3 regions of the Paenibacillus sp. J31P190 genome follow, and region 3 is predicted to be linked to each of the others. Evidence: riboswitches for the same ligand, from Rfam matches in the RefSeq annotation. Region 3 holds a riboswitch; each other region holds the start of a gene.
What was found. Region 3 has a riboswitch for cyclic di-GMP ahead of AC58U0_RS18035 (putative motility protein). Riboswitches for the same ligand answer to the same signal wherever they lie in the genome.
Positions count from the first base shown of each region.

Region 1 (10,882 bases), on a different contig from region 3:
TAGTACATACGGAACTGTTGTAGATACCACCTATGACGATAACAATGTTTTGTTGAAAGTGGTTAAGTATGATTTGAACTTAAATCCTAATAAAGCGCCTAGCCAAATCGTTATGAATGTATGTAACCAAACTACAGAGCTTAGTAAAAGTGTTTGGAGCGATTCAACGGTTTCCTATTATAGCCCAGACCGTTTTACAAGCGGAGCTTACAGATCGCCGGGGCACCAATACTTCTCAGAAATTCCTGCTGGATCCTACATGCCGAGCGGAGCTAAATTAGTATCTTTTACTCCTCTATTAGATGGGGATAACAGAGTCGAATTATATATGCCTTATGATAATAGTGTTTGGAATAGTAACATTGTCACGCAAATCGATAAGTCACAATTCACAATCTCTGATCTTGCATTAAAAGATACTACGACCAACGAATCTGTGAGTATAGGTAGTTTGAAATACGTAGGTAACTATTACTTTTATTTTGAAACTACAAGTAATCTGATTAAGAACCACAACTATGAGCTTAATCTTTCGAACACAAGTGGAGGCAATGAATTTCTGCTACCGGCTAGTGGGAACTATCTGGCTAAGTTATATCTAAGAAATGGCGATCTATTTCTTGGTAGTAGTGTTATGAATTTTTACCCGATCAATCTTGGAAACGGAACTCCAGGGGGTACCCCGAGTTATCATGGTACTGGATCGCCATACGGCACAATGGATAACTGTTCTGATCCAATAACGATTCCAGACAACGGGGATTCTGGTCCTGATCCTGGAGATAACAGTGAAGGTGGAAACGATACATCTCCAGTCGGGGGAAATACAGGACCTATAACTCCTGCACCGGGTACGGGGATAACAGATGGTAAAGATGGCGTAAAGCTTGATAAAGGAGCAGCGACCGTAACTAAAGATACCAATTCAGAAGGCAAACAGGTAACGAAAGTCGTTCTTGATGCCGACAAATTAGGAAAAGCCTTGGGTCTTCTCAAAGACAAGGACAAGGGTGCACAAACAGTAAGCCTAGAAATCGAAGGATCGGATCCGATATCTCAGGTTCAATTGCCAGTAGGCACACTAGCAGATTCATTTAAAGACTCTTCCGCAGTTATTTCCATTAAAAATGAATCGGCAAGCTATAATTTGCCTATAAAATTAATAGATTTAACTTTGCTAGCTACTCAATTGGGGGCTTCATTGAAAGATGTTGTTCTAACCATTCAAATCGAGATAGTTACAGGGAGCAAAGCTGAACAAATAGAAAACAAAGCTAAAAGCCTGAACGTCAAATTGTTAACAGACCTAGTCGACTTCAGTATTACTGCTGAGGCGAATGGCAAGAAACATGAGATGAATAACTTTGGCAGCATATATGTGACTAGAACCATAACAGTTCCTCAAGTTTTAAATGAAAATCGTTCTTCCGCAGTTACCTTTGATGAAACAACCGGTAAATTAATGTTTGTACCGGCTATATTTACAACGATCAACGGTAAGACGGAAGTTACGATAAAGCGAAATTCAAATAGTATCTACACCGTTGTTCAAGGGCTACAAACCTTCAAAGATTTAAGTGGGCATTGGGCAAAAGAAGATGTAGAGTTTCTTGCTACAAAGCAATTGGTTGAAGGAACAGCAGCTAATACATTCTCGCCGGAACAAGTGATAAGCCGTGCCGAGTTCGCGACATTACTTACTCGTGCTTTAGGATTAAATGAAGTTAAGTCCAGTATGCAATTTAAGGATGTTGATTCCGCAAGCTGGTACCAAGGTACCGTCGGTGCTGCCGTTAAAGCGGGACTAATCGAGGGGTATGAGGATGGTACATTCCGTCCTAATGCCAAGCTCACAAGGGAACAAATGGCTGTTATGATCGCAAAGGCATTAAAATTTACAGGTAAATCTGTTGATGCTGTTAGTGAGAGCCCAATAGCCTCCTTCCAGGATAAAGATGCAATAAGTACTTGGGCTCGAAACTCTACCGCTCAGGTAACGAAAGTTGGAGTAATTACTGGCATGACAGAATCTGACTTTGCGCCACAAAGCGAGGCCACTCGTGCACAAGCGGTTGTGATGTTGAAGAGACTATTACAGGTAGTTGGGTTTATCAATTAAATAAATTGACCAAGTGACTGCCGATTAATCGGCAGTTTTCTTGTATAGTAGAGGGATAAGTTAGATAAGCAGAGGTGTTACATGAAAGTGAAAACGATGACAGGGCTTTTATTGCTCCTATGCTGGAGTGGCTCATTATTTCAGGGATTTTATTACGAACAGAGCTATCTTATTGTATTTATTGTTCTTCTAGCAGGGTTTGCTGTGTTCGCATTTTGGGACAAGGAAATTCAATTTTCATTATTTCACTTTCTTATTGTGTTTATGGCAATCATGTATGGGGTGTCTATTCTCTATGCCGTTGATTGGGAGCAAGCCATCTTGGAAGCATCAAAGTTTAGCTTACTTGTTCCTTGGGCTTTGATAGTAATTAGAGTACCTCTAATACAAAAAATCAGGTATTTAAAGTCATGGACATGGGCTGCAGCTGGGCTCGTCGTGTGGGGGCTTCTACTGCACTTAGAGCGAAAAGGACGTCTTGAATCTACTATAGAGTATGCGAATACGTTAGCTGTTGTTTTATTGATTGGTCTTCTATCTGGACTCTTCTTTTACGTAAGCAAGCAGAAGAAACGGTATTTATTGCTTGCAGTTATCAGCGGAACAGGCTTGCTCTTGACATTTTCTCGTTCTGTTTGGATTCTATGGTTATTATCTATATGTATCAGTCTGATCCTATTTCCGGAATTTAGAAAGAGAGCCGCATGGATGGGGACCGCATTTGCTCATTTCTTGAGCTATGTGATCGCCGCAACTATCAAACAGGATCCATTATTTTTCTGGAGCAGAGTGCAGTCCATTCAACCCCAAACATCTGAATTTCAAATAAGGCTTGTATATTGGAAGGATAGTCTACAAATCATTAGGGATTATGGATGGACAGGGAGTGGCGGTGGAGGATGGGTTGTTCTGCAACAATTATACCGATCCAAGGAGTACTTTGTTAAATATGTCCATAATCATTTTCTGCAAATTACGATGGATATAGGGCTGCTTGGATTGCTGGCTTTTTTAGCGTGGATAGGATGGTTCTACCTAAAAGTATGGGGATTTTTCAAAGCAAAAAGTCTCGGAGAGATAGATTTTTATTGGGTGAAGGCAGCTATGGTGATGGTGACGGTTATCCTGCTGCATGCGGGCTTTGATTTTGATCTTAGCTTCCCATGGGTGTTTATGCTACTACTGTTTCTAGTAAGCTTTGTAGAGACTCCGATAAATAATAGATTTACATGGCGTATGAAGATGGAGACTCCATTTTCAAAAGTTATCTTATCTGGTACTTTGATTGTGTTGGTTGCGGTATTGGGGTGGTTTGAATGGGGCTACACCTGTAAAAGGGTGGGGACGAATCTAGTATTATCTGGGCAGCTAAGTGAAGGCCGAGCTTATTTAGAAAGAGCTGAACGTGCTCTCCCATGGTCACATTCAGTGAAATATGAATCCGCTAAAAGCTACGTGCTACTAGGGAATAAGACGGGGGATCGGACTTATTATATATTGGCAAGAGAGAAGATCCAAGCTGCTGTAGATATCTTGCCTAAAGAGGAGCTTTATCGTTCGCTTCTGGATGAATTAGCAACTAGTAAATTAGTCAATTAGGCCTTTTTTGTGTGAAATCACACACTTTGCGTAGTGGGTACCTCATTTTTGTAGAAAAATGTTGAATTTCATTATTTTATGGAATACCATGGAAATAGTTAGTTCTTTACAACTAGAAATAATCACTGAAACACACCTAATATCAAGCAATAATGAACAAAGGCAAATCCATCGAAAGGTGGAGACGCAAAGCCACGGGTCTAAGCCATGAGTCACATGTCATGGGATGATAGCCGGGTTACTCTTTAGGGGCTTGTTTTTTTATTGCCAAAAAAGAAAGGAGGGTCGGAAAATGGCAACATATCTGATGCTGATTAAAGTATTCGACGATGCAGAAAAAGTCATATACAAATTTGGTCCAACAGAAGAAAGTTTGGGTGAAATTGAGTTTGATCTAGTTAATGAAGAATTTCGGCAGCTAGAGAGGGTCCCAGGTACTACCAAGGATCATATGTTTATGAAGGCCGCTTCAGCTATAGCAAGATGTTATGCAGAGGGAGACGGTTTTCCGGACAAAACTTTTTTTGCTTCATAAATGAGTTGTTTCAATTACTATCTTTCCGTACGATACATGCGACCCGCAGCAAACGCAGCAAGGATTTTGTTAGATTACAAAAATCGCTATGAATAGTGTCGAGTTTTCTTTAGTTAAACGATATGTATAAAAGTGGATAAAAACTACCTTGCGTCCTCGCTCGGTAGTTTTTTCAATCAATTCCCCTCATAACGCTTCACAAATGCCGGCTCAATCCACCTTTTCTCCGAATGCTCACGCCCCTGAATCACAATACGGTCCGTATAAACGTCCACAACGATGCTCTGGCTAGCCGCGCTGCCTTCAGGCTCATTTTTCGAATTCCATATTTCATGGACAGAGGCGCTAGATACCGCAAGGAACTCCAGCTGTTTAATCTGTTTAGTAGTCTCCAAATTCCAGTGGGTATGCCCACTGAAGAATACAACATTCGGATATGCATTCACAATCGCCCTAAGCTCTTCCTGCTGTACAACTCCGAGCTCTTGATCCGAACCGTCCACGGTATGAACGAGTGGTTGATGCAGGAACACGAAAATAGGCTTGTCCGGCGCTGCAGCCGCAGCTGCCTTCAATTTATCTTGAAACCAAGTAAGCTGTTCAGTGGATAGATAAGCGTCCTCTTTCACGTTAGGATCCACATCGCGATAAAATTCACCCCCAAGAAATAGAAAGTGATAGTCCTCCATGACGAGTTCATGGTAGGGCTTTTCATAGTTAAACATCTGATGGAATAGGTCGATGGCCTTTTGGCTTGTCCAATTCGGATTTAGCCTGCTGGTATCTTGACCGCCACTCTTCGTCTGCCACATTCCATAATACTCATGATTTCCCATCGTTGCATGAACGGGAGGTAAAGGGTGTTCGCTCATAACGCTGACCAGACTCCGATTATCTGCTTCGTTGCCATTGCTGAGGTCGCCATTCATTACTATAAGTTTGCTGTCAGGTCGAATAAGACGGTGATCGGCTAAAGCAGCACGGAAGCGCTTTTGAGAATCTTTGTCTTTTGCACCCACATGTATATCGCTCAGCACGGAAAAAGAAAAGAGTGGCGCGTTACTTGCTGTGGACGTTTTTTTGGGAACAGTACGAAAAAGTTTTACCATAGGCAATGGCTCTTTACTAAGAATATCCGCCTTAAATGATTTCGAAACAGGCGCTATCGCCGTTGCTTCCCAAGCATAAGTAGGGAGTAATAGAAGGAATAGAGTGGATAACAGGATGCGTATAGTTAACGTTTGTAATCGTTGTTTCATAATTTAAACCTTCCTTTTCCCGGGATAAAAGCGCGGGTTACCGAGTTTGTTAAGTATTTAACCAAAACGTCTGTCGTATAAACACTGTTTTTGCCTGACACAGGTCTTAGATGCGCCCCGACTAAGGTCTAGGAACAAATACCGTCGTTAGTCCGTTTTGGAAAGCTTCGTTTTTACCTAAAATAAAGACATGAACAAGAGCACAGCAAACAACACAGCAAACAACGAAAGGCGGTGACGAAACGATGAAAAGAAATACAGGCTTAGCCGCTCTGCTAATCGCATTCGGTGCACTGATTCTGTTAAATAAGCTAGGCGTTCACATGGGACCATTTATTGGCTCGGTGATGGGATACTTGATTCCAATAGGAATGGTTGGCCTTGGTTATGTAGGTATACAGAACGGTAGCAAAATCGGTTGGATTATTGCAGGGCTTGGCGCAATCATCCTGATTGGTAAGTTAGCTGGTTGGATCATCATTTTACTGGCGATTGGGTTGATAGGTTACGGAGTTTCGATGTTGACAAGAAGAACGGTGTAATTGAAACGAATACAGAGAGTGAAAAAGGTGGTATGAGAGATGAGCCTATTTAGGCGAATGAGAGACATTACCGTAGCAACACTGAATGAACATTTGGAGCGATCGGAAGACCCGGTCCGCTTGATTGACCAGTACTTAGCAGCGCAGCGTGAGCAGCTTCAACAGTCCGAGAGACTGTATCAACAATGCGTAAGCCATGCAGCTTCTCTCCGGCAGCAATATCTGACGGCGCTGGAAACCAAAGAGAAGCGCGAGCATCAAGCGCTGCTGGCTCTGAAGGCCGGCGAAGAACATATGGCAAGGATCGTGCTTCAAGAGAAGCTGCAAGCTGAAGAGAAAAGCGAGCAATATCATGAATTGTACGACCAAGCAAAGCAGTCAATCCTTGATTTGGATGAAGAGCTGCAGCAGCTCAAGGCCGATTACAAAGAAGTGGCAGACAAACGCAGCTACTACTTAGCGCGAATGGAGTCCGCAAGGTTACAGCAAAGATTGCATGCTCGCAGCAGTGTGGCGCAGGATGCGACACCGCGGATGTTCGGTCGCTTGGAAGAGTGCGTATCCGATATGGAGCTGCATGCCAGAACGCTCCGCGATGTAAGACGAATGGGGCGCGAAAGCTACTATAGCGGGGGAAACCCGGCAGTAGATGCTGAAATGGAAGCTCTTAGAAACAGACTGCAGCAGGAGGGAGCCAAGTAATCATGAGCAAACTATACCGCTCACGAAGAGATAAGAAAGTTACTGGCCTATGCGGCGGACTCGCCGAGGCCATGAATGTAGATGCAACGCTATTACGTTTGTTAGTGGTGATCACCACTATCTTCACTGGAGGAACAGTCATTTTCATCTACTTTGTAGCTGCACTTGTTATTCCAAAGGAACCTGGGTATGATCAGCCGCCATTTGATCCTTATGCCGGCTCATATGGCCGTCAAGGCTATAATGGCGGGGCATGGAACGCTCACAAGCCGCACCACCCTAGCCATGCGCCACAACAAACGGGCTACAATGCTCCGTACGACGCTGGGAAAGTAAACAACATTGACGAGATGATGAAAGACATTGAAAAGAAAGCTCTGCAAAGAGAAGTAGAAGAACTGAGAGCCAAAGTCGCTCGCTTTGAACAACAACCAATTGATATTAAAAAAGGAGACGTGTAAACCATGGGAGTATTTACAAGAATGAAAGATATGACAAAAGCATCAATTCACGAGGTATTGGATAAAATTGAGGATCCGATCGTTATGTTGAATCAATATTTACGGGATATGGAGCAAGAAATCGCACAAGCTGAAGTTACTGTTGCTAGACAAATCGCCAACGAGCGCAAGCTGAAGCAACGTCTGGAAGAGTCTGTTCGTCTCGTGGCTGACCGTGAAGCTAAAGCTTCCGCAGCGATCAAAAATGGCCAAGAGGCTATCGCTCGCCAAGCTGTTGAAGAAAAATTGTACCACGAAGATAAAATTGTTGAGTACACAGATCTATATGCCGCTTCCAAAGCACATGCTGATGAGCTAACACAGCAGCTGCACGAAATGAAAGACGAGTTCTACAAACTGCGTAACAAACGCAACGAGCTTGTGTCCCGCGCTCAACTGGCTAAAGCAAAAAAACAAATGGCACAAGTGTCCTACAATGGCGTCATCGAGAGCGGCAACGCATCCCGCGGCTTCCAACGTATGGAAGAGAAAATTATCCAACTGGAAGTTGAAGCGGAAATCGCTCGCAAGCCATACGTACCAGCAGGCTCAGTAGGCAGCTACACACCTGTTGATGTTGCAAAGCAAGCTAAAGTTGATGAGCAGTTGAATCTGCTGAAAGAGAAATTAAACGTTAAAGAAGCCGAGTAATCTGGGTTTTATCTAGAAGCCCCTCCTTGTGAGGGGCTTTTTTTGTTTGAAAGTGGCTTATAGGAGTGGAGCTTACTCCTTTCTCAACCTTTTAATGGATTTTATTGATTGAGATTTTGGATGAATGAATTTTCATCCGGGGACTGTTTTGATTTTCTGGTTTGGTTTAGTTTTTAGTTTTTGATTTTAGTTTTGGTTTCCGCATTTTGGTTTCTGGTTTCTGATTTCTTTTCTCTGGAAACTGGCTACAGGTTACAGGGTTCAAGTTTGTTGGTGAAGAGGAATTATAAGGTAGTTGTTCTGTCATTCCCCGATTTATTGATGGTGTGCCCAAAGACAATTTAATCCGGACAACCTTATTGTTATGTTGGACATCCTTTTACTTTTAGTGCTGCGGCATCAGTAAAATCATAAGATTTTCAACTTTTTTGAAGAGATTTATCCACTCTTTTTCCAGCAAATTGCAGATAGAATAAGCACATAAGCACGAAATGTTAAAACGAACACGAGGTGAGGTCATGAATGAAGCTCTGGTCCGGATGGAAGGAATTGAGAAGCATTTTCCTGGTGTGCATGCCCTCCATCAATGTCGTCTAGAGTTGGCAGCCGGTGAAGTGCATGCGCTTGTTGGCGAGAACGGCGCCGGAAAGTCCACGTTAATGAAAATTGCCACGGGTGTCTATCAGAAAGATGAAGGCAGAATCATCCTGAAAGGCAAGGAAGTGAATATCCCCAATACGAGAGCGGCTCAGCAGCTTGGCATCTCGATGATTCATCAAGAGCTGAACTTAATGCCGGATTTGACGATTGCCCAAAATATATTTATTGGGCGCGAGCCGAGGAAGGGAATTAAGCTGTTCATCGATGATCGGAAGCTGAACGATCAGGCACAGCAATTGCTAAGCGAAATGAATCTCCAGCTCGATCCTCGCACGAAGGTGTCGGAGCTAACAGTCGCCAAGCAGCAAATGGTGGAAATCGCCAAGGCTTTGTCATTTCAATCCGAAGTGCTCATCATGGATGAGCCGACGGCGGCACTTACCAATGCTGAAATTGAGGAGCTGTTTCGAATCATCGAACAGCTGCGCGGGCGTGGGGTAGGCATCGTCTATATTTCTCACCGGATGGAAGAGTTAAAGCGAATTACCGATCGCATCACGGTCATGCGTGACGGCCGCTATATCGATACCGTACAGACGAAAGATACGTCCATCGATCAGATCATAGCGATGATGGTTGGTCGTGAACTCTATGTCAGCACGCAGCAGACTACCGTTGATGCTTCAGAGATAAGAGTGCTCGAGGTAACGAATCTGAACCGGGGTTCTGCGGTGAAAGACGTCTCCTTCCATTTGGCAAAAGGCGAGATTCTTGGCTTTGCGGGTCTTATGGGAGCTGGTCGTACTGAAGTGGCGAGGGCCATTTTTGGCGCAGATGAGATTGACTCGGGCGACATACGCATCCACGGGCACAAGGTGCAGATCAAAGCCCCGCATGATGCGGTGAAACATGGAATCGGTTATTTATCAGAGGATCGTAAACGTTATGGGCTCATGGTGGATATGGACGTGAAGACGAATATCGCCGTTGCCTCTTATCGCAAAGCTAGACGTCTGCTCGGGTGGATGCATGATGCCAAAATTGATCAGTCAGCCTCACACTTTGTGGAAGCGCTTCAAATCAAGACGCCGAGCATTCATCAGCAAGTTAAATTTCTTTCTGGCGGCAATCAGCAGAAGGTCGTTATCGGTAAATGGCTGCTGCGGGACTGCGACATTCTCATCTTCGATGAGCCGACGCGAGGTATCGATGTTGGCGCGAAAACGGAGATTTATAAACTGCTGGATGAGCTTGCCGCACAGGGGAAATCGATCATTATGATTTCGTCGGAGCTGCCCGAAATATTGCGAATGAGCCATCGCATCATGATCATGTGCGAAGGGCGAATTACCGGTGAGCTTCGTCAACAGGACGCCACCCAGGAAGCGATTATGAAATACGCTACGATGCGAATCAGTTAGCGGATGTCTTAGGAGGAATCATGATGTCAACATGGCTTGTACGTAAAAAAATAGTACCCACGATATCGGGTCAAACCGGTGCTGCACAGAAGCTGCTGGCATTCGCCAGCTTGATTATGCTGGTTATTATCTTCTCGGTATCTTCCAGTAATTTTTTTCAATTCAATAACATTGTAGCCATTATGCTATCAACAGCCGTTATCGGCGTGCTTGCTTTAGGTTCAACGTTCGTTATCATCACCTCCGGGATTGATCTGGCCGTCGGAACCGTTATGACCTTCTCGTCGGTGATGGCCGGAGTCATCATCACAACGTGGCATTTACCGATGCCGCTTGGCATTATCGGGGGCATTGCCACTGGAGCCGTTTGCGGTCTCATCAGCGGGCTTCTCGTTGCGAAGATGAAAATTCCGCCATTCATCGCAACGCTAGCTATGATGATGGTGACCAAAGGACTTTCTCTCGTCATCTCAGGGACGAAGCCGATCTATTTTAATGATACGCCGGCATTCTCACAGATTTCGATGGGGTCCATTCTTAATTCAATCATTCCTGGCTTCGAAATTCCGAATGCCATTCTCGTCTTCTTCGGCGCTGCCATTGTCGCCAGCATTATTTTATCGAGGACGATCATTGGACGTTATAACTTTGCCCTAGGAAGCAATGAAGAATCCACTAGGCTTTCCGGCGTTAATGTAGACTATTGGAAAATCGTCATCTACTCGCTGACTGGTGTGTTCAGTGGTATCGCCGGTATTATGATGGCTTCCCGTCTCAATTCCGCTCAACCCGCGCTTGGTTCTGGTTATGAACTGGAAGCAATCGCAGCCGTTGTCATTGGAGGGACTTCCTTAAGCGGCGGCAAAGGTTCCATTCTTGGAACCGTCATCGGTGCTCTCATTATGAGCGTACTCACGAACGGACTGCGAATCTTATCTGTTAAGCAAGAATGGC
Region 1 covers NZ_JCAUAS010000020.1:95,017-105,898, reverse strand. Annotated here, with positions in the region: gene AC58U0_RS27750 (S-layer homology domain-containing protein) at 1-2,119, shown strand, start outside; gene AC58U0_RS27745 (O-antigen ligase family protein) at 2,201-3,718, shown strand; cyclic di-GMP riboswitch class I at 3,870-3,964, shown strand; gene AC58U0_RS27740 (hypothetical protein) at 4,011-4,253, shown strand; gene AC58U0_RS27735 (metallophosphoesterase family protein) at 4,430-5,512, opposite strand; gene AC58U0_RS27730 (LiaF transmembrane domain-containing protein) at 5,758-6,054, shown strand; gene AC58U0_RS27725 (PspA/IM30 family protein) at 6,094-6,756, shown strand; gene AC58U0_RS27720 (PspC domain-containing protein) at 6,759-7,217, shown strand; gene AC58U0_RS27715 (PspA/IM30 family protein) at 7,221-7,907, shown strand; gene AC58U0_RS27710 (sugar ABC transporter ATP-binding protein) at 8,426-9,928, shown strand; gene AC58U0_RS27705 (ABC transporter permease) at 9,949-10,882, shown strand, end outside.
Region 1: linked by a shared signal. The riboswitch ahead of AC58U0_RS27740 (hypothetical protein) and the one ahead of AC58U0_RS18035 (putative motility protein) in region 3 are both predicted to bind cyclic di-GMP.

Region 2 (10,882 bases), on a different contig from region 3:
ACATTCGCTTAGGCGGGTGTGGTTTTTTTTTATCCAAGTGTCAAATCGTTAAAATAACGTAAAGAACAATCGACATGGAATTACGGGTATCTCCCCCATACGCAGGGCGAAAGTTCGAGGCAATCAGACTTTTGGAAACGTTTTCGATACGGTAAAACGAGACTAGGCAAGGGCTGAGGCATGGTGACAAGGCGAACGCGGCTTGTCGGAAATTTCTTTGAATCTATCAACTCATTCTGACAAACTTTCTGCTAGATTGTCTCTATACTAGAGAAACAAATAAGGAATGAATGGATGGTGTTCGAAAACATGCAGAGAAGAAGCTTAGGCACAGTGATTGGTGGCGGTTGGTCGGGATTGTGGCAGAAAGCGAAAACAGGCGCACATAGCGCTGCCGTGGAAAATCGATTCGTACAAGCCTTTGTAGCTAAGAAGTGGTCTTTACTGCTCATCGTGATGGCTTTCTTACTCGGTCGTGCGATGATTTTGGAACAGCTATCTCCGTTTGCGCTTGCGTTCATTGCTGTCATTTATTTTACAAGGAGAGATATTTTACACTGGGTAGGTGTCGCTGCATTTGCTGGAAGCCTATTCTCGCTGAGTTCGAATACGGGTTATCTAGTTACGGAGATCATCGTTTTCTTACTTATCCAAAAAGCTTTGGAGAAATTCGAACGCTCCGATATTTCCTTAGCACCGCTTCTTGTATTCAGCTCGACCTTACTGGTTCAGCTCTTTGCAGAGCTTGTAGTCTCAAACTTAAGCTGGTATACGCTAATGATGGTTTCCGTTGAGGCACTGCTAAGTCTAGTGCTGACGCTAATTTTTATTCAAGCAATTCCTGTATTTACGCTTACCCGCAAGAACTACCATTTGAAACATGAAGAAATTATATGTCTGATTATCTTGTTAGCCTCTGTGATGACAGGAACGGTGAGCTGGGTTGTGGGTCCAATCACCGTAGAACATGTGCTTTCTCGTTATTTAATACTATTATTTGCGCTGGTGGGAGGAGCGCCTTTCGGAGCCTCGGTAGGAGTCATAACAGGATTAATCCTAAGTCTTGCGAATAGTAATGCAGTTTATCAAATGAGTTTACTGGCTTTCTCAGGGATGTTAGCAGGGCTTCTCAAAGATGGTAATCGATTGGCCGTTGCTTTCGGAATGCTTCTGGGGTCATCGATACTTGCCTTTTATATGGGATCGGGAGCTGATGTGATCAACTCTACATGGGAGTCGCTTGCAGCTGTTGCGCTGTTCCTGTTGACACCGCGGAGTCTGATTCTGACTCTTGCTAAATATGTGCCCGGCACGCAGGAAAATCTGAAATCCCAACAGGACTATGCGAAGCGGGTTCGGGATGTTACGGCAGGACGTGTGGAACAATTTTCTGAAGTGTTCCGCCAGCTGGCGCGCAGCTTTAAGCAGTTGACGACGGATGATGCGGTGAGCCGCAAGGAGGAGGATGTCGGCCATTTTATGAATGCGGTTGCGCAGAAGGCTTGTGATTCCTGCTGGAAAAAGAGCCAGTGCTGGGATCAAAAATTTTATCAAACCTATACGTATATGACCGATATGATGACCCAAATTGAGATGAAGGAGAGTATGACGAAGAAGAATATTCCACCGGAGTGGAGGAAGGTATGTATTCGTACGGATCAAGTGCTGGATGTGATGAAGCAGCAGTATAGTTTGTACAAGAATGATTTGCATTGGAAAAAGCAGATTATGGATAGCCGACATCTCGTCGCGGACCAGCTTTCGGGCGTGTCCCAAGTCATGGAGGACTTGGCCAAGGAGATTAAACGGGAAGGACAGGAGCTGTTCCTTCAAGAAGAGCAAATTCGTAATGCCCTGGAGGAGCTGGGCTTATCCATCCATACCATCGATATCATTTCCTTGGATGAAGGAAATATCGAGATTGAGATCATTCATCAATATACGAAGGGCTTCGATGAATGTCGGAAAATCATTGCGCCGCTCTTGAGCGAAATTATCGGCGAGAATGTCGCCGTCATGCGCGAGGAAATGCATGAGCGCGGCGAGGGCTACAGCACGGTCGTATTCGGCTCCGCTAAGGAATACGAGGTTGAGACCGGGGTCGCCGGCGCAGCCAAAGGCGGCGACCTTTTCTCGGGCGACAGCTTCTCCACGGTGGAGCTGGGCAATGGCAAGTATGCCGTGGCGCTAAGCGACGGCATGGGTAACGGCGAGCGCGCGCGTGCGGAGAGCCAGACGGCTCTGAGCATCCTGCAGCAGCTGCTGCAGTCAGGGATGGACGAGAAGCTGGCGATCAAATCGCTGAACTCGGTGTTGATGCTGCGCTCTTCGGACGAGATGTACGCGACCGTAGATATGGCCTTGATCGACATGTACAGTGCAAACACAACGTTCATGAAGATTGGCTCTACCCCTAGCTTCATTAAGCGCGGGACGGAAGTGATTTCGATATCGGCGAATAATCTGCCAGTCGGCATCCTGAGTGAGATTGATGTTGATCTGGTCTCGATTCCGCTCCAATCGGGTGATATCCTTGTCATGATGACAGACGGTATTTACGATGCACCGGGACATGCGGTAAACAAAGAGATGTGGATGAAGCGGATGATTCAGGAAATTGATACGACGATGCCGCAGGATTTTGCGGACTGTTTATTAGAAAGGATTTTCCGCCACCATCATGGCGAAATTCAAGATGATATGACCGTCGTTGTTGCACGTGTCGAGAAGAGGCAGCCGGAGTGGGCCACATTCCGGTGGCCAGGAATTACGCGAATGGAGCGTCCCAAGACGGTTAGCTAATGGAGGAATAGAAGCCATAACAGCTCATTTGCTGTTATGGCTTTTTGTGCGCTGCTATTCCCTATATACAGAATGGAATAGCATTAGTAGAATTTATTTATATATCAAACGATGGGGTCAACGTCTTCAAGTTAGCTAATTTTTTTCCGATATAATGCATATCTGGATTCCGCCTATTGTGGAAAATGCCGTTCGGATAACTGTGTAGGAATGGAGCAAGCTCGCAAATTATACGGAGAAGGCTTACATATAGAGAGTACACCGAGCTTAGGGACTAAGATATCGATTTGGATATCGAGAAGAGGTGATGAGTTTGAGAGTTTTATTGGTTGATGACGAACCTTTAGCATTAAGAAGTATGGAGAAACTGCTAGACAATCATAAAGATATTGAGGTTGTTGCCGCTCTAGTGGATCCCAGAGAAGCATTGATCATGGCCCAGCAAGAGCAAGTGAATGCTATTTTCCTGGACTTAGAAATGCCAGAGATTGGTGGCATGGAGCTAGCTGAACAGTTATATACACTGCTGCCTGACGTGCGGATCGTATTTGTGACCGCGTTTCACCAGTATGCCGTGGAGGCCTTTGAACTGAATGCGCTGGACTATCTGCTAAAACCTGTATTTGCTGGCCGTTTGAACAAAACGCTAGACAGACTCCGCAAAGCAGCTGTCCCAAGGCATCCCCATAAGATAATAATGAATGCTGTGCAGATCTGCTGCTTCCAATCCCTTCACTGGATCAATGGAGAGGAAGGAATACGTTCCTTCTCATGGCGGACAAGCAAGACACAAGAATTGTTTACATTCCTGCTTCATCAACGTCGAGGACCGGTCGTTCGCAAGGATTTTCTCATGGAACTGCTATGGCCTGACCTGGACCCGAACCGCGCTGCTGTGCTGCTTCATACGACCGTATATCAAATTCGAAAGATGCTTAAAGATCAAGGACTAACTATTCAAGTAGTCTACGAAAAAGAAGGTTACCGTTTAGAGCTCGACAATATTCTTGTGGATGTTGATGGATGGGAACGAGAGCTTCAACAAGCGCCTGAGATGAATTTGTCTACTGTGGGTACCTACACGAATTTGCTTGCTATTTACAAAGGAGACTATTTGGCTGAATCGGAGTTTCAATGGGCGGAAGCCGAGCGTGAACGCTTGCGACTTATTAGGTGGCAGTATCTTCAACGATTTGCAAATTTCTGCCTGGAGCAAGGGCTTTTAACGGAAGCAGGGGACTTGTTTCAGCAGATGAAAGATCATTCCCCACTCATTGAAGATGGCTATTTTGGGCTCATGCGAGTGTATCTTAAGCTTAGCAATTTCGCTGAAATTAAACAGCAGTATGAGATACTGCGGAATCGTCTTGAGGAGGAGCTTGCTATATCTCCGAGCTCGTCTATCACACAATGGTTTAACGAAACTTTCCGGCTATTAACCAATAATATAAATTGACTTTAATAGTAGATATGATATGATACCCGTATATATTCTAGTAACTTTTTGAAAAAGGCAAACCTGTCGAAAGGCAGGGACGCAAAGCCACGAGTCTAAAGCATTTTGCTATGATCGTCGGGCCGCCAGGAGGTAGCATAAGCATTCTATCCTCTTTTGGCTCCATTACAAAGGAGGTTTTTTTGTGTATTCAAAATTTAAAATGGCTATCGCCCTGTTGACCATGGTCCTGTTTCTTGTAACAACAAATGTAAATGTTGAAACGGCATATGCTAGTTCCTCTAATCTACAAGCTGGTAATTTGACAGAGTTAGAAGAAAAGCTCCAAAGTGAGCTCGCCAAAAAGCCGGAATCCATTATCATTACCTATACATCCAGGGAGTCGAAAGACTCGGCTAGTTACATTCAAGGTATTAAGAATGCTATATCTCATGCGCAATCAAGTTTAGAAGAGGAATTGTTTTGGAACATGAAGAGCCTTTCATACAAAATGAAGGGGAGTATTGGCAACATCACGATTACATTAAAGCCCGAATACCTTACGACCATTGAACAGGATAATTTCGTAAATAAGGAAATCGATCGTATTCTGGGTGAAATCCTGACAACCGGGATGACCGCATTTGAAAAGGAAGCGGCGATTCACGATTATGTGGTTTCGCATACCTCTTATGAGGATTTAGATGAAATCGGACATACAGCCTATTCGGCACTGTACAACAAAAAGGCCGTATGCCAAGGCTACGCTATCTTAACGAATTTGCTTCTCAAAAAAGCAGGCATTGACAGTAAACTAGTAGTAGGGTATTTAAATGACGATCCTGTACAGTCACACATGTGGAATGTAGTGAACATTGAGGATAACTGGTATATGCTGGATACCGTTTTTGATGATCCTACGCCCGATAAACCAGGGGTTCAGTCAACGGACTACTTCAATATAACAAATGAATCTCTCCTAGGCTTGGGTCATACATGGGTGGAAAGTGACTATCCAGTCGCAGATAAGCTTTATATAAAATAAGTAAAAGGGACCTGTCCAGGGTCCCTATTTTTTCATGGCATGGATAACTAAACGGGTGTCATCTGTTTCATTACTGCATGTCACCAGTGTGAGAATTTCATCTTCTTTTCGCGGAATGACAGTAGTCTGATACAATGATTTTTTACGATATTGGTCTAAAGCTTGAAGAAATGCTTGATCGTTGTCATAGGAGAGATCGACCGTATCTTTACTGGCATCAATGGTGTAAACCGAAAAGATTTCCCAGGCTGTTTTCCTTTCGGGTGTTTCTAAAAGAATGTCGCGGTGTTCCAAATAAAAATCTTTGTTTTTATAATTTTGAAGGCTTCCAAACATAGAACCATCTAACATATTATGCCCATAAATGATTGTATTTCGCTGTTGTTGGCTGATGTCTACACGGTAGTCCATAAATATACTGCCGTAAATTGATTTTTTGCCTGCTGCGTCTGTATTTAAATAGTAATCATTGTCCTTATGTTGTACGACCGGATAATCGACACTAGTGCCTTCAATGTGAAGCCAGCTAACGACTTCTTTGTTGATGGCAAGCAAACTACTCCAATTTATGCTATCGGGAGGAGCGCTAGCTGCGGGGCTAATGTCTTCTTTCATTTGGTCATATCCAGGATCGGAATTGATTGGCTGAGACAGATAAGTGGTATTGGTTTGGTGAAAGCTTGCAAGTTGACTTTTTAGCCGCTGGGCTTGCTTGCTTTCAACATGCTGCGTATAGAGATCTATGGCTAAAAGGGTAATTCCCCCTACGATGAATAATGAGGCTGCCCAATAGATAATTCGGTATTTTTTTGGCGTGACTGAAAATCTTGTCATCCTTATTTCCCTCCTTCCTACGACTATAGTAGCATGATTGTACATTGATAAAGAAGCAGGGGCAGCATGGCGCCGCCCCTGTTCGTATTACTTGTATTTACGCTGCAGCCAACGTGTTGCTCCGAGTGCGCCTAGTCCAGCAAGAACCATTGCTAGCCCAGTTAGATAGTAATTACTGTGAGCATCTTGGCCCGTTTTTGGAACTAGGGATGTAGAGCCTTTTTTGGTGCCCTTAGGAAGGACACTTACCTGAATTTTTTGATAATCAATATCGCCATTATCATTCTTAACTCCGATAGTGAAGGAGTCGTCTCCGTTAAATCCTTCTTTTGGTGTATAGACCCATTTACCGTCATCTGTCAATTCCACGGTTCCGTTCTCAGGCTGGTCTTCAACGGTCACCTGATTAGGGATTTTCTCACCTTCGGAATTCGGTGCTGCGTTCGGGATTTCACCAGTTACTGGTGTATTCTCATCCGTGACAACAGGTTGCTCCGGAACTGGCGTAGGTGTAGGCCCTGGAGTTGGCGCAGGTGTTGGTGTACCTGGCGTCGGTACAGGTGTTGGTGTTGTCCCAGGAGTAGTTCCAGGCGATGGCCCTGGTGTAGGTCCTGGAGTTGGTGCAGGTGTAACAGGTGGTTCTGTTACTGGCGGTATATAGCCGCCACCGCCGCCACTATTTCGGTACTCATAGATTCCTGCATCTACCGTACGATTATCCTCACCTGACTGTAAAACAATGCTATCCGTAATACCAGCATTATTTACATTGGAATCAACAGCAGGATCTGAACCTACCTTCTTAGATGTAAAGCTATATCCGCTAACGGATGCGAAGCTAACAATGTAAGAACCTGGCTCTAAGTTTTCGAAAAGATAGTTGCCGTTCGTATTCGTAGTTGTTGTTAGGATAGCAGTTGTCGGAGCGTCGGAGCGATACAGTTTGACTGTAACGTTGGGATACCCGACTTCACCTGCGTCCTGGATGCCGTTTGTATTGGCATCGACGAACAACTTGTCGCCAAGTGTGGCGAGCTTATAGAAGCCAGCGTCTACCGTTAAATCATTAATACTTGTAAGTAAAGATACGTTATGACTGAATCCAGTCGATAGGTCTCTATCCGAGTCTTTACTATCATCACTTCCAGCATTGGCTGGACTCTCCTTGAACCCATTCGGTTTAAGGAATTTCACTTTATAGTTGCCTGTTAGAAGTAGGTTAGTAAAGAGGTAGAGTCCTCCAGCATTGGTGGTTTTGGTATCAAGATGAGCGTTCGTATTTGCATCGTACAACTCAACCGTTACACCCGATATGCCGGGTTCCCCAGTATCCTGCAAGCCGTTTGCATTCAAATCATCCCAGACAATGTCTCCTAGAGAACCATTTGTTAGTAGATAAAGTCCTGCATCCAATGTCGTATTATTATCACCTGAGGACAACGTGACGCTAGCTGTTTTTCCTGTAGCTGGCTCAGCGTCAGAATCGAGTGTATCATCATTGCCTTGATCCTTGGATGTAATACCATAACCGGCCGGCGTAATAAATTCAACGAAATAGCTGCCTGGATCCAGATTTGTAAATTGATAGATCCCCGTGACATCAGTAAATGTTGTATCAAATACTGCAGTTGGATTCGAAGTCTTGTAAAGGTTAACTTTGATGCCTGGTACCGGTGCTTCTCCTAAGTCTTGTAGGCCATTCTTATTAGCATCTAGAAAGACTTTATCCCCAAGTTTGGCTGGATTGAATAAACCGGTATCAAAGGTATAATCACGTCCGCCATCATTGAGCGTAATGTTGTTAATACTTGCATCAGCATCCGTTCGGCTAGTAAAGATCGCATCGCTATCTTTCGCATCGTCTACTCCCTTATTGGGTGGAGAGAAGAAATCATAACCATTTGGGTGGGTAAATTTGACTACATAGCTGCCTGGAAGGAGGCTAGAGAAATTATAAATACCGCTTCCGTTGGTCGTAGTAGTAGTCAAAGCAGTCGAAAGGTTGCTTGCGTTATAAAGCTTAACCGTTACCCCTGAGATGCCGGGCTCACCTGCATCCTGAATGCCATTCGCATTTTTGTCGTGCCAGACCAGGTCGCCTATTTCGCCTAAGTAAAAACCTGCATCCACGGTAAGATCATTTTCGCCTGAGCTCAATACCACAGTGTGACTTAATTCCGTCACTTCATCCCGATCAGAGTCAAGGGCGTCATTGCCGCCTTGATCATTCAGCGAGGATTTGTAACCAGTTGGTTTAATGAACTTTACGCGATAATTGCCAGGGTCTAGACCCGGGAAGCTATATTTACCATTGATGTCGGTAGTAGCAGTACTTAAAGAAGTCGTAAGGTCAGCTGCGTTATAGAGTTTAACCGTTACACCTGCTAAGCCAGGTTCTCCTGCATCCTGCTGGCCATCGGCATCCTTATCTAACCAAACAAAATCTCCAATCGATCCTTTGGTATAGATACCAGCGTCAAGTGTCATATCGGTCTCTTGATTCCCAAGGTTTGTTGTGACTCGATATGTTCTGGTTGGAGTGTCAAATAGAGTGAAATCACTGTCTTTGGCGTCATCCGAACCTGCATCATGAGGTGAAAGGAAGTAACCAGCCGGCATAACGAACTCTACTGTGTAATCATCAGCAAGAAGATTAGGAAACTCATAATAACCATGTTTATTCGTACCATGCTCATCACCAGTCCTAGTGTAGGATATTGGGTGTGTAAGATCGGAATTTTTGTAAAGATTCACAAGAATCCCATTAATTCCGTCTTCTCCAGCATCCTGAATACCATTGGCATTCGTATCATTCCAGATGAAATCACCTAAATTTCCTGTGCCAGCGGGATCGACATTTTTAACCTGAAAGCCTACCTTAATAGGCTCTGTTGGTAAGAATGCCTGAGGTCCGCCCTCGTCAGGATAAGTAGCGCCATAACCAAAAGAGTTCCAAGCGATCTGGTTTCTTGGTGCACTTACCGGTGCTCGCATGTCCCATTCTAAGATGACAGATTCTCCTTGTCCGAGAACATTGTTGCCCAAATCAAATTTCAACGCAGTTACGCTTGTAATATCTTGAGGCAGATCCGTGCTCCAGCCTGTATGATGATTACGGTGAAGTGGATCGGATATATCGGCCACGTCAGGATTCAAACTGGTCGAGTAATAAATGGTAACACCTGTTGCTGGGCGTAAGACATAGCTGATATCATTGGACTTAACAATGGAAAATATGCCGCCATTTGCACCGGTAACGTTATTCACTAGATAAGGCTTCCAAGCGGAACTACGACCACTGGTGTCAACGACTCCTGTATCTCCGATACGTGGCAGCTTATCGACAATGACGATGTTGGAGATTGGGCCGTTAGAATTCGCGTTACTTACACGCAATTGATACATCGCTTTCCCGCCCGGAAGTGTTTCTCCGTTAGCCGGATATTTCGTGAATGCTCCATCTACTTCACCTTTTACCCATTTGACGGATTCAAGAGATCCAGTGAATTTCACGTATACGTTGGTCGTGTCCTTTACGAATTGCGTCGTAGCCGGAATATCATCCCAATCGTCGGGGCTGTCATTCACTGTCGTGCCTTTATAATCATTTGTGGTTACAGACGTTGCATACATAGTATTACTAAAATTGCCATTAACTGTATGGCTTTTGACTTTACCGCTAACGGTAACATCAATGTAATCGCCTGGCTTCAAAATGGCACCTGGGAATTCCCAGCGGTAAACCGAATACGAAACTGTACTTATCGTTTCGGGATGGTTGGAGAACGTGGGTGCAACACTGGGTGTCGTAGTATGTTGATCTGGAACACCGATGACTGTAAAGTTCTCTAATTCGTTAGGGAAAAAATCAAGGACAACCGGTGAATCCAAATCCCCAGTCGCAAAAGGATGATTCTGAACCCTCAGTTTATAAGTAACTGTATCGCCTTCTCTAACAGAGGAACTGCTTGTGACTGATTTATCAGCTAATATCCAAGGTCGAGGGTGAACAACCTTGACGGTGGTGGTATCACTACTCTGAGTTAGCGAGGTTGACAAATGCTTAGCATTAAGTGTAGCTGTGTTGTCAAAGGTGGTTACATCGGGAACCACAGCGCCTCCGAGATGATCGGTGCCCAACAGAGTGCCTTTCACATGCATATCAGAAGAAATGCGGAAACCGCTTGGTACCGTTCCATCTGACGTTGTTCCGTAGGTCCAGCGGACCTTAGATACATAATCTGGGCCTATAAGGCCTAAGGAAGATACATCTAAAGTTTGGTTGATGCTTGTGTCGAGACCCGCGCCACCAGTCCATGGAATCCAGACGCCAAGTCCATTTTTTTGGTAATCTAAGGTGAGTTTGACATCCGTGTTATTCGCGTAGGTACCTGTTGAAATCTGGGTTAAATTAATTTCTTTCGGTATGTTGTCCTCGACAATAAAGCTATTCAAAGGGACATTGCCGCTATTCCCAAAGCCATTGATTCTATAATCTACGGTCTGACCGACAGCATACTCATCATTAGTCTGGCGGGAGTCTTTGTTGATACCGTAAACGCCTGGCATTGGAGCTGAAAGTAGGTGGGTAACTGACGCTGTATTTGTAGTAAGAGCAGCCCCGCTCAGGCTGGTACCTGCAGCGTAAACGGAATTCGTTACTGAATTGCCTACTTGAAACGTAGGACTCGGGAAGTTCAATACGACATTGTAGGTGACTTCCTGTCCAGCGTTTAATGTAGGTAGACTCCAGTAGACATTGCCGT
Region 2 covers NZ_JCAUAS010000028.1:28,511-39,392, reverse strand. Annotated here, with positions in the region: gene spoIIE (stage II sporulation protein E) at 310-2,802, shown strand; gene AC58U0_RS31540 (response regulator) at 3,116-4,258, shown strand; cyclic di-GMP riboswitch class I at 4,305-4,388, shown strand; gene AC58U0_RS31535 (transglutaminase domain-containing protein) at 4,443-5,282, shown strand; gene srtB (class B sortase) at 5,307-6,116, opposite strand; gene AC58U0_RS31525 (SdrD B-like domain-containing protein) at 6,204-10,882, opposite strand, start outside.
Region 2: linked by a shared signal. The riboswitch ahead of AC58U0_RS31535 (transglutaminase domain-containing protein) and the one ahead of AC58U0_RS18035 (putative motility protein) in region 3 are both predicted to bind cyclic di-GMP.

Region 3 (10,882 bases):
AATTATCGACATTACGACGAAAATCGGCCTTGAGCTGAACGTAGTTGGTCTGGTCAACATCCAGTTCGTTATTCATAACGATGAAGTGTATGTGATCGAGGTCAACCCTCGCTCTTCCAGAACCGTGCCTTTCTTGAGCAAAGTAACGAACATCCCGATGGCGAACGTGGCTACACGCGTTATTATGGGACAAAAGCTGGCTGATATGGGCTACCAAGGCGGTTTATGGCCGGAAGACAAGTACGTATCGGTTAAAGTGCCAGTGTTCTCCTTCGCGAAGCTGCGCCGTGTAGATACGACGCTCGGACCTGAGATGAAATCGACGGGCGAGGTTATGGGGCGCGATATCAATTTTGCCAAAGCACTCTATAAAGGCTTAATTGGAGCGGGGATGAAAATTCCTGCAGCAGGATCTGTCGTAGTAACAGTAGCTGATAAAGATAAAGAAGAAGCGATTGAAATCTTAAAGGGCTTCTATCGACTTGGATATAAAATCATTGCAACAGGCGGAACGGCAGCTGCGATCGAACAAGCTGGTCTTCCAGTGACGACCGTTCACAAGCTGAGCGAAGGTTCGCCTAACATTCTGGATCTTATCCGCAGCGGTGATGCACAATTCGTTGTGAACACACTGACGAAAGGTAAAGAGCCAGAGCGTGACGGCTTCCGCATTCGTCGTGAAGCGGTTGAGAACGGTGTGGTTTGTATGACATCACTTGATACAGTAAGAGCGCTTGTTAATATGCTTGAAGCGATCAACTTCTCCTCACGTGCAATGCCAATTCATGTCTAAGACTATGCTTACGAAGTCAGTTTTGCTAAAGCAAAACTCTAAGGAGAGTGACGAACTTGAGTACACTAACTCGCACAGATGTTACTGGACGCATTATGGTCGCTTTGGATTATGCGAACGCAGAAGGTGCTGAAGGGCTGCTCAAGCAGCTCGAAGGCATCCCTTGCTACGTGAAGGTGGGCATGCAGCTGTTCTATGCTGCGGGTCCTGGCTTCGTAGCGAGTCTGAAGGATCGCGGCTACAAGGTGTTCCTCGATGTGAAGATGCATGACATTCCGAACACGGTCAAAGGCGGCGCAGAAAGCGTGACGCGCCTTGGGGTTGACGTGTTCAATGTCCATGCTGCCGGAGGCAAGCAAATGATGGAAGCCGCCTTGGAGGGTGTCGACAAGGGGTTAGCTGTAGGTGCTTCGCGCCCGATCGTTATCGGCGTGACACAATTAACCAGCACCAGTGTACAGGTGCTGAATGACGAGATCGGCCTGACCGGTACGGTTGAGCAGGCCGTCATTCGTTATGCCCGCTTGGCGCATGCTGCGGGGCTTCAGGGTGTCGTCGCATCACCGCTTGAGGTGACCGCGATTAAGGCAGCATGCGGTGACGGGTTCGTCACCGTGACGCCAGGCATTCGCCCTGCGGGAGCCGACGTGGGCGACCAATCGCGCATCATGACGCCAGTTGAGGCGTTCGCGCAGGGGACGGATTATGTCGTGATCGGTCGACCGATCACAGGCGCAGCGGATCCAAGAGCAGCAATTGAAGCGATTATCGATTCAATCGTTTAGCATGCTTGGTCTAACAACGGAAGGAACGGTGGTAGGAACATGAGTCAACTCGAAACAATCGCGCAGCATATTGCAGCGTCATTATTAGATATAGAAGCGGTGGCACTTCGACCGCAGCAGCCTTTTACATGGACTTCTGGCCTGAAGTCGCCAATCTATTGTGACAATCGTCTGACGATGTCACACCCAGCTATACGTGAAGCGATCGCCGACGGCTTCGCAGCTTTGATTCAAGAGAAATTCCCGGATGCTGAGGTTGTTGCTGGTACGGCAACAGCGGGCATTCCTCATGCCGCTTGGGTTGCTCAGAAGTTAGGTCTCCCGATGATCTACATTCGTGATAAAGCCAAAGGACATGGCAAGGAAAACTTGATTGAAGGTACTGTGAAACCAGGTCAAAAGGTGATCGTGATTGAGGATCTGATCTCTACGGGTGGCAGTTCTTTGAAAGCAGCTATTGCTGTCAAAGAAGCTGGCGCTGTAGCGCTGGGTGTGCTCGCGATTTTCTCCTATCAGCTAGATAAAGCTACCGATGCATTCCAAGCTGCTGATATGCCGCTGTACACACTTTCCAACTACTCTACACTGCTTGAAGTGGCTCTGGAGAAGGGGAAAATCAAACAAGAAGACATGGAATTGCTTCGTTCTTGGAGATCGAATCCTGCTGCGTTTGGTGTGTAGGTCTGTATCTGCTTAAAATGAATTGCGAGGATTGACGAATTGTGTAAGTATATTCTATACTTGATAAGTGCTAGGTACTGCCTAACATCTGCGAAATGGCAAATGACGCGAAAGCGACAGACGCAAAGCTATAGGGGCTACTCGGTTACACCGTATGCTTGCCAGCTACCGAACGATGAGAGGAGGAGTGCTCGTGAATATCAATAGTGTTCTAACTGCGATTAGTGGTGGAGACGCTTTGAAGCAAGCCGTTGGCATTCAGCTTTTAAGCAAAGTAAGTGATATGCAAGCAGCTTCATCTAGTACTTTAGTACAGGATTTTGCTAAATCCCAACAGCTGGTTACCGCTTCAGCGACACCGCATTTGGGTGGCAATCTCGACATCCGCATATAGTTCATAACGGAAGAAGCTCTACCTTTACGAAAAGGAGAGCTTCTTTTTTGATTATATAATTAATATGTTTTGGGTTAGGTGAGGAAATCAAAGCAATGCAAAGCTTACTCCCTCCTGTTGTTTGTTTTCTCTTCTGTGGGAGAACTTACAGTGTAGAGCGACGGGCCTAGATAAAGCAACTTAGCATGTGAGAACTCTGATGGCTTTTTTATAGAAAAGAGATCGTCGATTCATTCGGCCAACCTTACTCTACATTGAGGTCTAAAATCGAATCGCAACAAATGGGTTCGAAATGAAGTACAACTATAATTTTGCCAAATAGCCTTTAGGCGTGTAGCCAGTATAGCCCATCTAAACTTCACTAAGCTGCTGATCGACTCTAATCCGTTTTTCTTTCTGGATGAGGTTAACCTTGTGTCAGTTGTTGAATAAATGTTTGCAAGGGCTGGGACATCCACTTTTTGGGGTGAAGCAGCAGTTGAAGGTCTAATTTTAAGTCTGAATGTGAAAAAGGAAGATGGGCAAGTTTTCCTTGTTCCAGTTCGTTCTGTACTGCAATTTGGGGCAGCAGGGCGATACCTAGCCCATTCATGACGCAGTGTTTAATGGTTTCTAAATTGCCGAGTTCAAAACCAATTTGAAGCGGGACTGCATGATCTTTTAGTAACTTTTCAAACATACCTCGATAGATACAGCCCTCTTCTGTAACGATAAATTCGGCTTGCTGAAAATCAGTTAGCTGTATTTGTGTTCGTTTCGTTAGCGGATGCCCAAGCGGTGCCACCAAAACTAAAGGTTCTTCCCTGACCTTTGTACAGGTAAGTGTGGTATCTGCAGGATAACGATCTAGTAGGAGTCCAATGTCATAGTCCCCATCTCTTACTTTGGTAATGAGGGAAGCTTCACTATCAGGGAAGAGCTGGATATTCAGTCCAGGAAATTGTTGTTTCAGCACATGTAAATAGGGTGGTAAATAATAAGCCGCGAGTGAGTTAATCGTTCCGATCGTCAGTGTTCCGCTGACTTCGCTTGTTATCATTTCTTTGGATTGATCATAGAGGTCAAGCATTTGCAAGACTAGCTTTAGCAAGCTTTCACCGGGTGCAGTTAACCGAAGCTGACGCCCGTATCTTTCGAAAAGAGGGACTCCATATTCTCGTTCCAACTTCTGTATTTGCATCGTAATACTCGATTGCGCATAGCCCAATTCTTCAGCAGCTCGTGTAAAGCTCTTTCTCCGTGCAACCTCCCGAAAGGTTCGGAAATAGGTTAAATCCATGGGAACCCCTCGCTTTATTATCAAAATTTTTGATGAGTCTTATCATTTATTATAGCTAACTGTGATCCAATGATCCATGCTAAAGTGAATATACAAATGAATGAGGACTGGGAGATGATTGGAATGTTAAGAGAGAAAGACTTACACGGGATCTATGTTCCCATTATTACGCCGTTTGATGAGGAATACGAGGTGGATGCATCCTCTTTTTATAATCTTGCTTTTAATTTATTTCAAGATGAGGTAAACGGACTGGTCGTCAATGGGACAACAGGGGAATCGCCGACGATTACGAATGAGGAGATGGCGATCTTATTCGATACGGCACAAGCAGCTCGCGAGGCTGCGCAAGTAGATGCTTCACTCATAGTAGGTACAGGAACGAATGATACGTTGTCCACGGTAAAAAAGACGGAGGCTGCTGGGAAATTAGGGGCTGACGCCGTTTTAGTCGTCGTGCCTTACTATAATAGGCCGAGTCAGCAAGGGATCATTGAACATTTTCGCCGGGCAGCCAGCGTTGGTGTGCCTGTCATTCTATATGAAATACCGCATCGCACAGGAGTGACGTTGGAACTTGATACCGTGCGTACGATACTTGAACTCGATGGTGTCATAGGTATGAAAGACAGTACGTCTAACACCCGATTGGTGTCTGAGCTTACTCGTCTAGGCTCCAAGCCCGTCTTGTGTGGGGAGGATTCACTGCTTTATGAGGCGCTTAGCTCCGGTGCTAAAGGGGTTATGAGTGCGTCAGCGAACGTAATGACTGAGCGGATTGTATCGTTTTATCAGCATTTTGAAGCTGGACAACACGAGTTGAGCAAAAAGCTATTCGATGAGTTGCTGCCACTCATTCGATTACTTTTCGAAGAGCCAAATCCAGCACCTCTCAAATGGCTGCTTGAGCAGCAAGGTGTCATTGAATCCGGAACACTTCGGTTGCCGCTGCTTTCGGTGACAGAAGGCTTGCAGAAGAAGTTAGCTGCTTATTTACAAAAATGAGAGGAAGAGGGTTATGAATCGTACTAGGGTATTTACAGGCTCACCTTGGGAACCGGTTGTAGGCTATTGTCGGGCGATTCGGGTGGGGGACTGGATCGAAGTTGCTGGCACAACTGCCATGAGGGATGGAGAGGTTGTTGGCATTGGTAATCCGTATGAACAAGCGCGGTTTGTCCTCCAGACGATTGAGCAGGCGCTGCAAGAACTCGGGGGGCAAATGTCAGATGTGATTCGAACACGTATGTATGTGACGGATATTTCGCTATGGCAGGAGTTCGGCAGGGCGCATGGGGAGTTTTTCCGCGACGTGCAGCCCGTGGCAACGATGGTTGAAGTGAAGGCTTTAATAGATCCTTTGTTGTTGATAGAGATTGAGGTTGAAGCCCTGTTGGTAGAGGAAGCTTTGAGAGGCTTGTAGTAAGGTTTATTAGTACAAATAAGCGCGGGAAACGCGCTTACAGCGAGAGCTCTGCGAGCCGAAGTTCGCCGACAGAGTCTGAGAAGCCGGAAATGGACTTCTCAGCTACCAAAACATATAAATTCTATTAAAAAAAGCGCTTGTCCCCTTAAAAGGCGATTTGAAATCGCGGGCATAAGGGGAAAGCGCTTTTGTTTATTTATATCCTACACGTTTACCAAGAATGATGAGGTCGCGTTCGATTCCGTCAAGTTCAGCAACGCCAGGCAGATGGGCCCAATTGGCGAAGCCGAATTTACGGAAAAGGTGGAGGCTGGGATCATTATGACCGAAAATGAAGCCGAGCAGTGTCTTCAGTCCCAGCTTTGGACTAGCCTCTATTGCGTGCTCCATCAGGTAACGACCAATGCCTTGGCCGCGAAAAGCTTCATCGACATAAATGCTGACTTCTGCTGTAGCGTTATAGGCGGGGCGGCCATAAAAGGACTGAAAGCTGAGCCATCCACAAATGCCGCTGCCGTTTTCCAATACCCATAAAGGGCGGAAATCCGCTGAGTGCTCATGAAACCAGCCTTCGCGACTGGCAGTGGTCACGGGTTCTGTATCAGCCGTAACCATGCGTCCTTCAATGGTAGAATTATAAATTCGTACAATTTCTGCTAAGTCTTCCAAGCTGGCATCGCGGATCGTTAGGTGATTCGTACTCATGTTAAGGATCTTTCCTTTCCGTGTTTATTTACTCATTGCGGCTAGTTTCAGCCAGAAACGGCTGATAGTCTCTGTACCTTTATCCCAATTGACCAAATGGAAATGTTCATTCGGTGCATGCAGGTTTTCACCTGGCAAACCAAAGCCAAGCAGCACTACGGGGGCGTCTAATACACGTCCCAACACTTCAACAATGGGGATTGAACCTCCGCTTCGAGTATATACAGGCCAAACGCCATAGGTATCCTCATAAGCTTCCGCAGCTGCTACCATAACTGGCTCGTCAATTGGCGTAATAAAAGGATTTCCGCGCAGCTGGCGGTCTAGGGTCACTTTTACACCAGGCATCGAGATAGCGAGGATATGATTTTCAACCGCATCCATGATTTCCTCGGGTACTTGTGCGGCAACGAGACGGCAAGCTATTTTTGCGCTGGCACGATTAGGAATGATTGGTTTAATGCCTTCACCCTGAAAGCCGCCGCTCACGGACGTGATTTCCAAGGTCGGTCTAGATGTTGTTTGTTCGTAGAACGAGAACCCTTTTTCCCCATATAGTGTTTCAACATGTAAGTCCGATCGGACCTTGTTAGCGTCGGGTTCTACTTGTTTAAAGGCTTCGCGTTCTTTGTCTGAGAGCTCAATGACGCGATCATAGAAGCCTTCTACGGCTACTCGACCATTTTCATCATGAAAGGAACTCAGCACCTTCGATAAAGCGTGAATCGGATTTTGAACAGCGCCGCCGAACAGGCCCGAATGGAGGTCACTATTTGCGCCATCGACCGTAATTTCAAACCCAGCTAGTCCGCGAAGACCATACATAAGGGCAGGTTTTCCTGGTCCTTGCATTTGTGTATCGGAAAGAACAATGGTATCAGCTTGTAATTTATCTTTATACTTTTCAACGAAGGCAGGTAGATGCTTACTAGCAATCTCTTCTTCGCCCTCAATACAAAACTTCACATTAACAGGCAGACTGCCGTGCGTTCGTAAAAAAGCTTCAATTACTTTGGCATAAAGCAGCAATTGCCCTTTATCATCGGTGCTGCCGCGGCCAAATAGCTTGCCATCTTGAATCATAGGCTCAAATGGGGGTGTGTTCCACAGCTCTAGCGGCTCAGCCGGTTGAACATCATAATGCCCGTAGACAAGTACAGTTGGCTTACCCGGAGCATGCAACCAGTCTGCGTAGACAACGGGATGTCCCCCAGTAGCCATAATTTCAATGTTCTCAAGACCGGCTTGTTTCAAAGATTGAGCCGTCCATTCTGCACAACGAATCATGTCTGGTTGATGCTCGGCGACAGCACTTATACTCGGAATCCGCAAAAACTGCATTAATTCCTCTATGTGTTGATCCCTTTGCTCATTCAAATAGGTTTTGATCGTTTCAATCATGTTTGATTTCTCCTTCTTTGTAAGCCATTTAGATTGTTGCTTCTTTTAAGTTCCCCAAATGCAAGTAAATTCCTGCAATTAAGTGATGCAGACACACATTTTATAAGTGAGTTGCACGATGTAAATGGAAGTAGGTATTATTGAATAGGTAAATTCTGCTATTTGAAGGGGGGAAGTTAATGAAACTCTTGGTTAAGACGGAACGAATGTCTTTAGTTTTATTGGATCGTACTTCCGTAGATCTGGTTCTGGACTATGTGATTCGTAATCGAACTTTTCTTGAACCGTGGGAATTAGAACGTAATGATACGTATTTCACGAAGGATTATCAAGCTGAGCAGTTGGAACAAGAGGCAATGAAGATCGAGGAAGGCCAGATGCTTAAGGTATGGATGCTATTTGAAGAACGAATTGTGGGGTCAATTGCGCTTAGTAATATCATCAGAGGCGCTTTTCAATCTTGCCATTTGGGCTACCGAATGGACGGGAGACTCCTTAATCGAGGACTCATGACAGAGGGAGTGAAAGCGATTATTGCCTACGCTTTTGACGTGATGAAACTTCACCGTATTGAAGCCAATATCATGCCTCGAAATGCGGCATCATTGAAGGTCGTTGAGAAGTTGGGCTTTTATGAAGAGGGCTTGGCCCTCAAATATTTGCAAATTCATGGTGTTTGGGAGGACCATATTCATATGGTACTGCGAAATACAGCTATGGAATAAAATTCAGGAAAATCATAGAAAATGTCGAAAAATGTACGTAAGGATCGTCATATCATATTGCTATCAAGTCATTACTCTAATAGAATAATGTATTGAGCATGTACTCATACATAATTACTAGGGGGACATTACGTTGAATGATTTTGAAACGGTTGTAAAATCTAGACGATCTGCAAGCAAATTCACGCAAGGGATCGATATTTCACAAAAAGAATTAGAACAAATTTTTTCCCTTGTTAAGTTTGCCCCGTCGGCTTATAACTTACAGCATGCAAATTATGTTGTTGTCACAGACCCTTCGGTGAAACAGAAGGTCTATGATGCATCTTACAAGCAGTACAAAATTCAGAGCTCGTCTGCAGTTATTGCGGTCCTTGGCGATTTGGAAGCATATAAGGACTCTGATAGAATCAATGAAGGGCTTTTCCATTTAGGATTCTTAAGTAAACAAGAGTTAGATGCCGAAGTACAGCAAGTGACACATTTCTATGAAGAACGGGGAGAGCCGTTCAAGCGAGATGAAGCGATTCGGAATGCAAGTCTATCAGCCATGTTATTTATGCTTACAGCGAAAGAACAAGGTTGGGACACTTGTCCGATGATCGGTTTTGAGGCAGACAAGCTGATTGAGGCTCTTCAATTAGAGGAGCGTTACGTGCCAGTTATGTTAATTACGATTGGGAAAGAAGATACTTCCCGTCAGCGGCCGCGCGGTTATCGTAAACCGATTGGTGAGTTTGTGAAATTTGTTTAATACATATATAGAGACCGTTTATTGCTAAGAAGGCAATGAACGGTCTTTTTTTATTACTGGTTTCTTTGAAGTACGTCTACTGCAATAATTTAAGAAAAACTTTATAATTGCCCTGCTTTTTTCTTAAAAAAACTGCTTTATCCTACAAATGTAAGGATGAAGGAGGGATTAGCGATGAAGAAGCGGGGCTATTATAAATAGGCAATTCGTTGTATGGATGAATTTTCCATTTCATAGTATATTTTAATAGATTCATACAAACGGATACATCGTCAAAAAGCTTTCAGGAAATTTTCAGTTTCATGAAACCTTTTGGAAAGATCTGCCGTCTATTTTATCATACATACAGTTTGGAAATGAAAGGAAGTTATACCAAATGGCAAGCTGGTTTCGTAAAAGAAGCGCAATTGACGCTTTGGCTATCGATGAGGAGCCGCATTCGGATGAACGCTTTTCTCGTCACAGCCAACTTCATTCTCCACTATTATCGGTCAGTGGTGTACACCGCTCCTTTCAAGTTGGAGGCCAGAAGTTAGAGGTACTGAAAGGGATTGAGATGGAGCTCAAACCGCTGCAGCTTGTCATGCTCAAAGGCCGATCCGGCTCTGGGAAAACAACGCTGCTTAATTTAATTGGGGGGCTCGATCAGCCGAATGAGGGGGAGATTTTATTTCAAGAGCATGCCTTTCATCTCAGCAGTGACGATGAACGGACGTTGATACGTCGTAAGGAAATTGGTTTTATCTTTCAATCTTATGCTTTAATGCCTTTGCTGTCTGCTTGGGAAAATGTCGAGCTAGCGCTGCGAATGGCGAGTATTCCGCATTCCCAGTGGAAAGAGCGAGTGAAGCATTGCCTGGAGCTCGTTGGGCTTGGCAAGCGGATGCACCATCGTCCTTACGAGCTCTCCGGCGGTGAGCAGCAGCGTGTGGCGATTGCAAAGGCGATTGCGCATCGGCCTTCCCTTATTTTGGCGGATGAGCCAACAGCTGAGCTGGATTCGCAAATGGGTGCGCAGATTATGTCCGTTTTCCGCAGCATTATGAAAGCAGAGCAAGTCACGATATGTATGACAACTCATGACCCTACAATTTTGGAGGTTGCCGATCATGTTTACGAAATGGTGGACGGAAGATTCGTCACGTAATTGGACGATGAAGCCATTAGCTGCACTTCTTGTATGTTCAACAATACTATTTGCGTCTGGGTGTTCACTTTTGCCTAAGGAGCAGGAAGAAGAATCGCTTCCGACGATTAATCCACCTAAGCTTTCCAAAAAGCCTGAATACACAGTGAAAACGGAAACCCTTGAAACGAAAGTGAGAGGGAGTGGGCGTTTAATGGCTTTGCAAGAGGAGAAGCTGTTTTTCTCCGAAGATATGTCCGCCAAACGGATCAGTGCCATTCTTGTGAAGAATGGGGATTCCGTCGAAAAAGGGCAGCCGATCGCGGAGCTTGACGTATCGGATATGGCGAGCGATCTGAAGCGAAAGAAGCTTCAAACACGTAAGGATGAGCTTACGATGATCGAAACACTACGTAAAGCGGATGAAATGTCGCCTGAGCAAATCGAGCAGGCAAAGATTGATTTTGAGTTAAAGCGGGAAGAACTGACCAAGCTTGAAACACAAGTTGGTAAAGCGCAGCTGCTCGCTCCGTTCAGCGGAACCATTGTCACTGTAACTGCCAAGAAAGGCGATACCGTGAAGTCCGGTGAATCCGTTGCGACTCTCGCCGATTTGAATGAACTATCTGTGGCCGCAAGTATTAGCGCAGATGATGCGAAGAAAGTAGCTATTGGTATGGACGTGCAGGTGGATATTAATTCGGCTGGCCAGCACAAAGGGAAAGTGAAGCAGCTTCCGAATCCGCAAGCTGGTAACAACAATAATAACGGCGGGTTTCCTGGCCAAGGTGGGCAAGGTGAGCAGGATACAAT
Region 3 covers NZ_JCAUAS010000009.1:214,596-225,477, forward strand. Annotated here, with positions in the region: gene carB (carbamoyl-phosphate synthase large subunit) at 1-793, shown strand, start outside; gene pyrF (orotidine-5'-phosphate decarboxylase) at 889-1,578, shown strand; gene pyrE (orotate phosphoribosyltransferase) at 1,618-2,259, shown strand; cyclic di-GMP riboswitch class I at 2,347-2,432, shown strand; gene AC58U0_RS18035 (putative motility protein) at 2,453-2,653, shown strand; gene AC58U0_RS18040 (LysR family transcriptional regulator) at 3,060-3,932, opposite strand; gene dapA (4-hydroxy-tetrahydrodipicolinate synthase) at 4,056-4,937, shown strand; gene AC58U0_RS18050 (RidA family protein) at 4,951-5,355, shown strand; gene AC58U0_RS18055 (GNAT family N-acetyltransferase) at 5,551-6,063, opposite strand; gene AC58U0_RS18060 (dipeptidase) at 6,088-7,464, opposite strand; gene AC58U0_RS18065 (GNAT family N-acetyltransferase) at 7,644-8,189, shown strand; gene AC58U0_RS18070 (nitroreductase family protein) at 8,323-8,943, shown strand; gene AC58U0_RS18075 (ABC transporter ATP-binding protein) at 9,320-10,090, shown strand; gene AC58U0_RS18080 (efflux RND transporter periplasmic adaptor subunit) at 10,053-10,882, shown strand, end outside.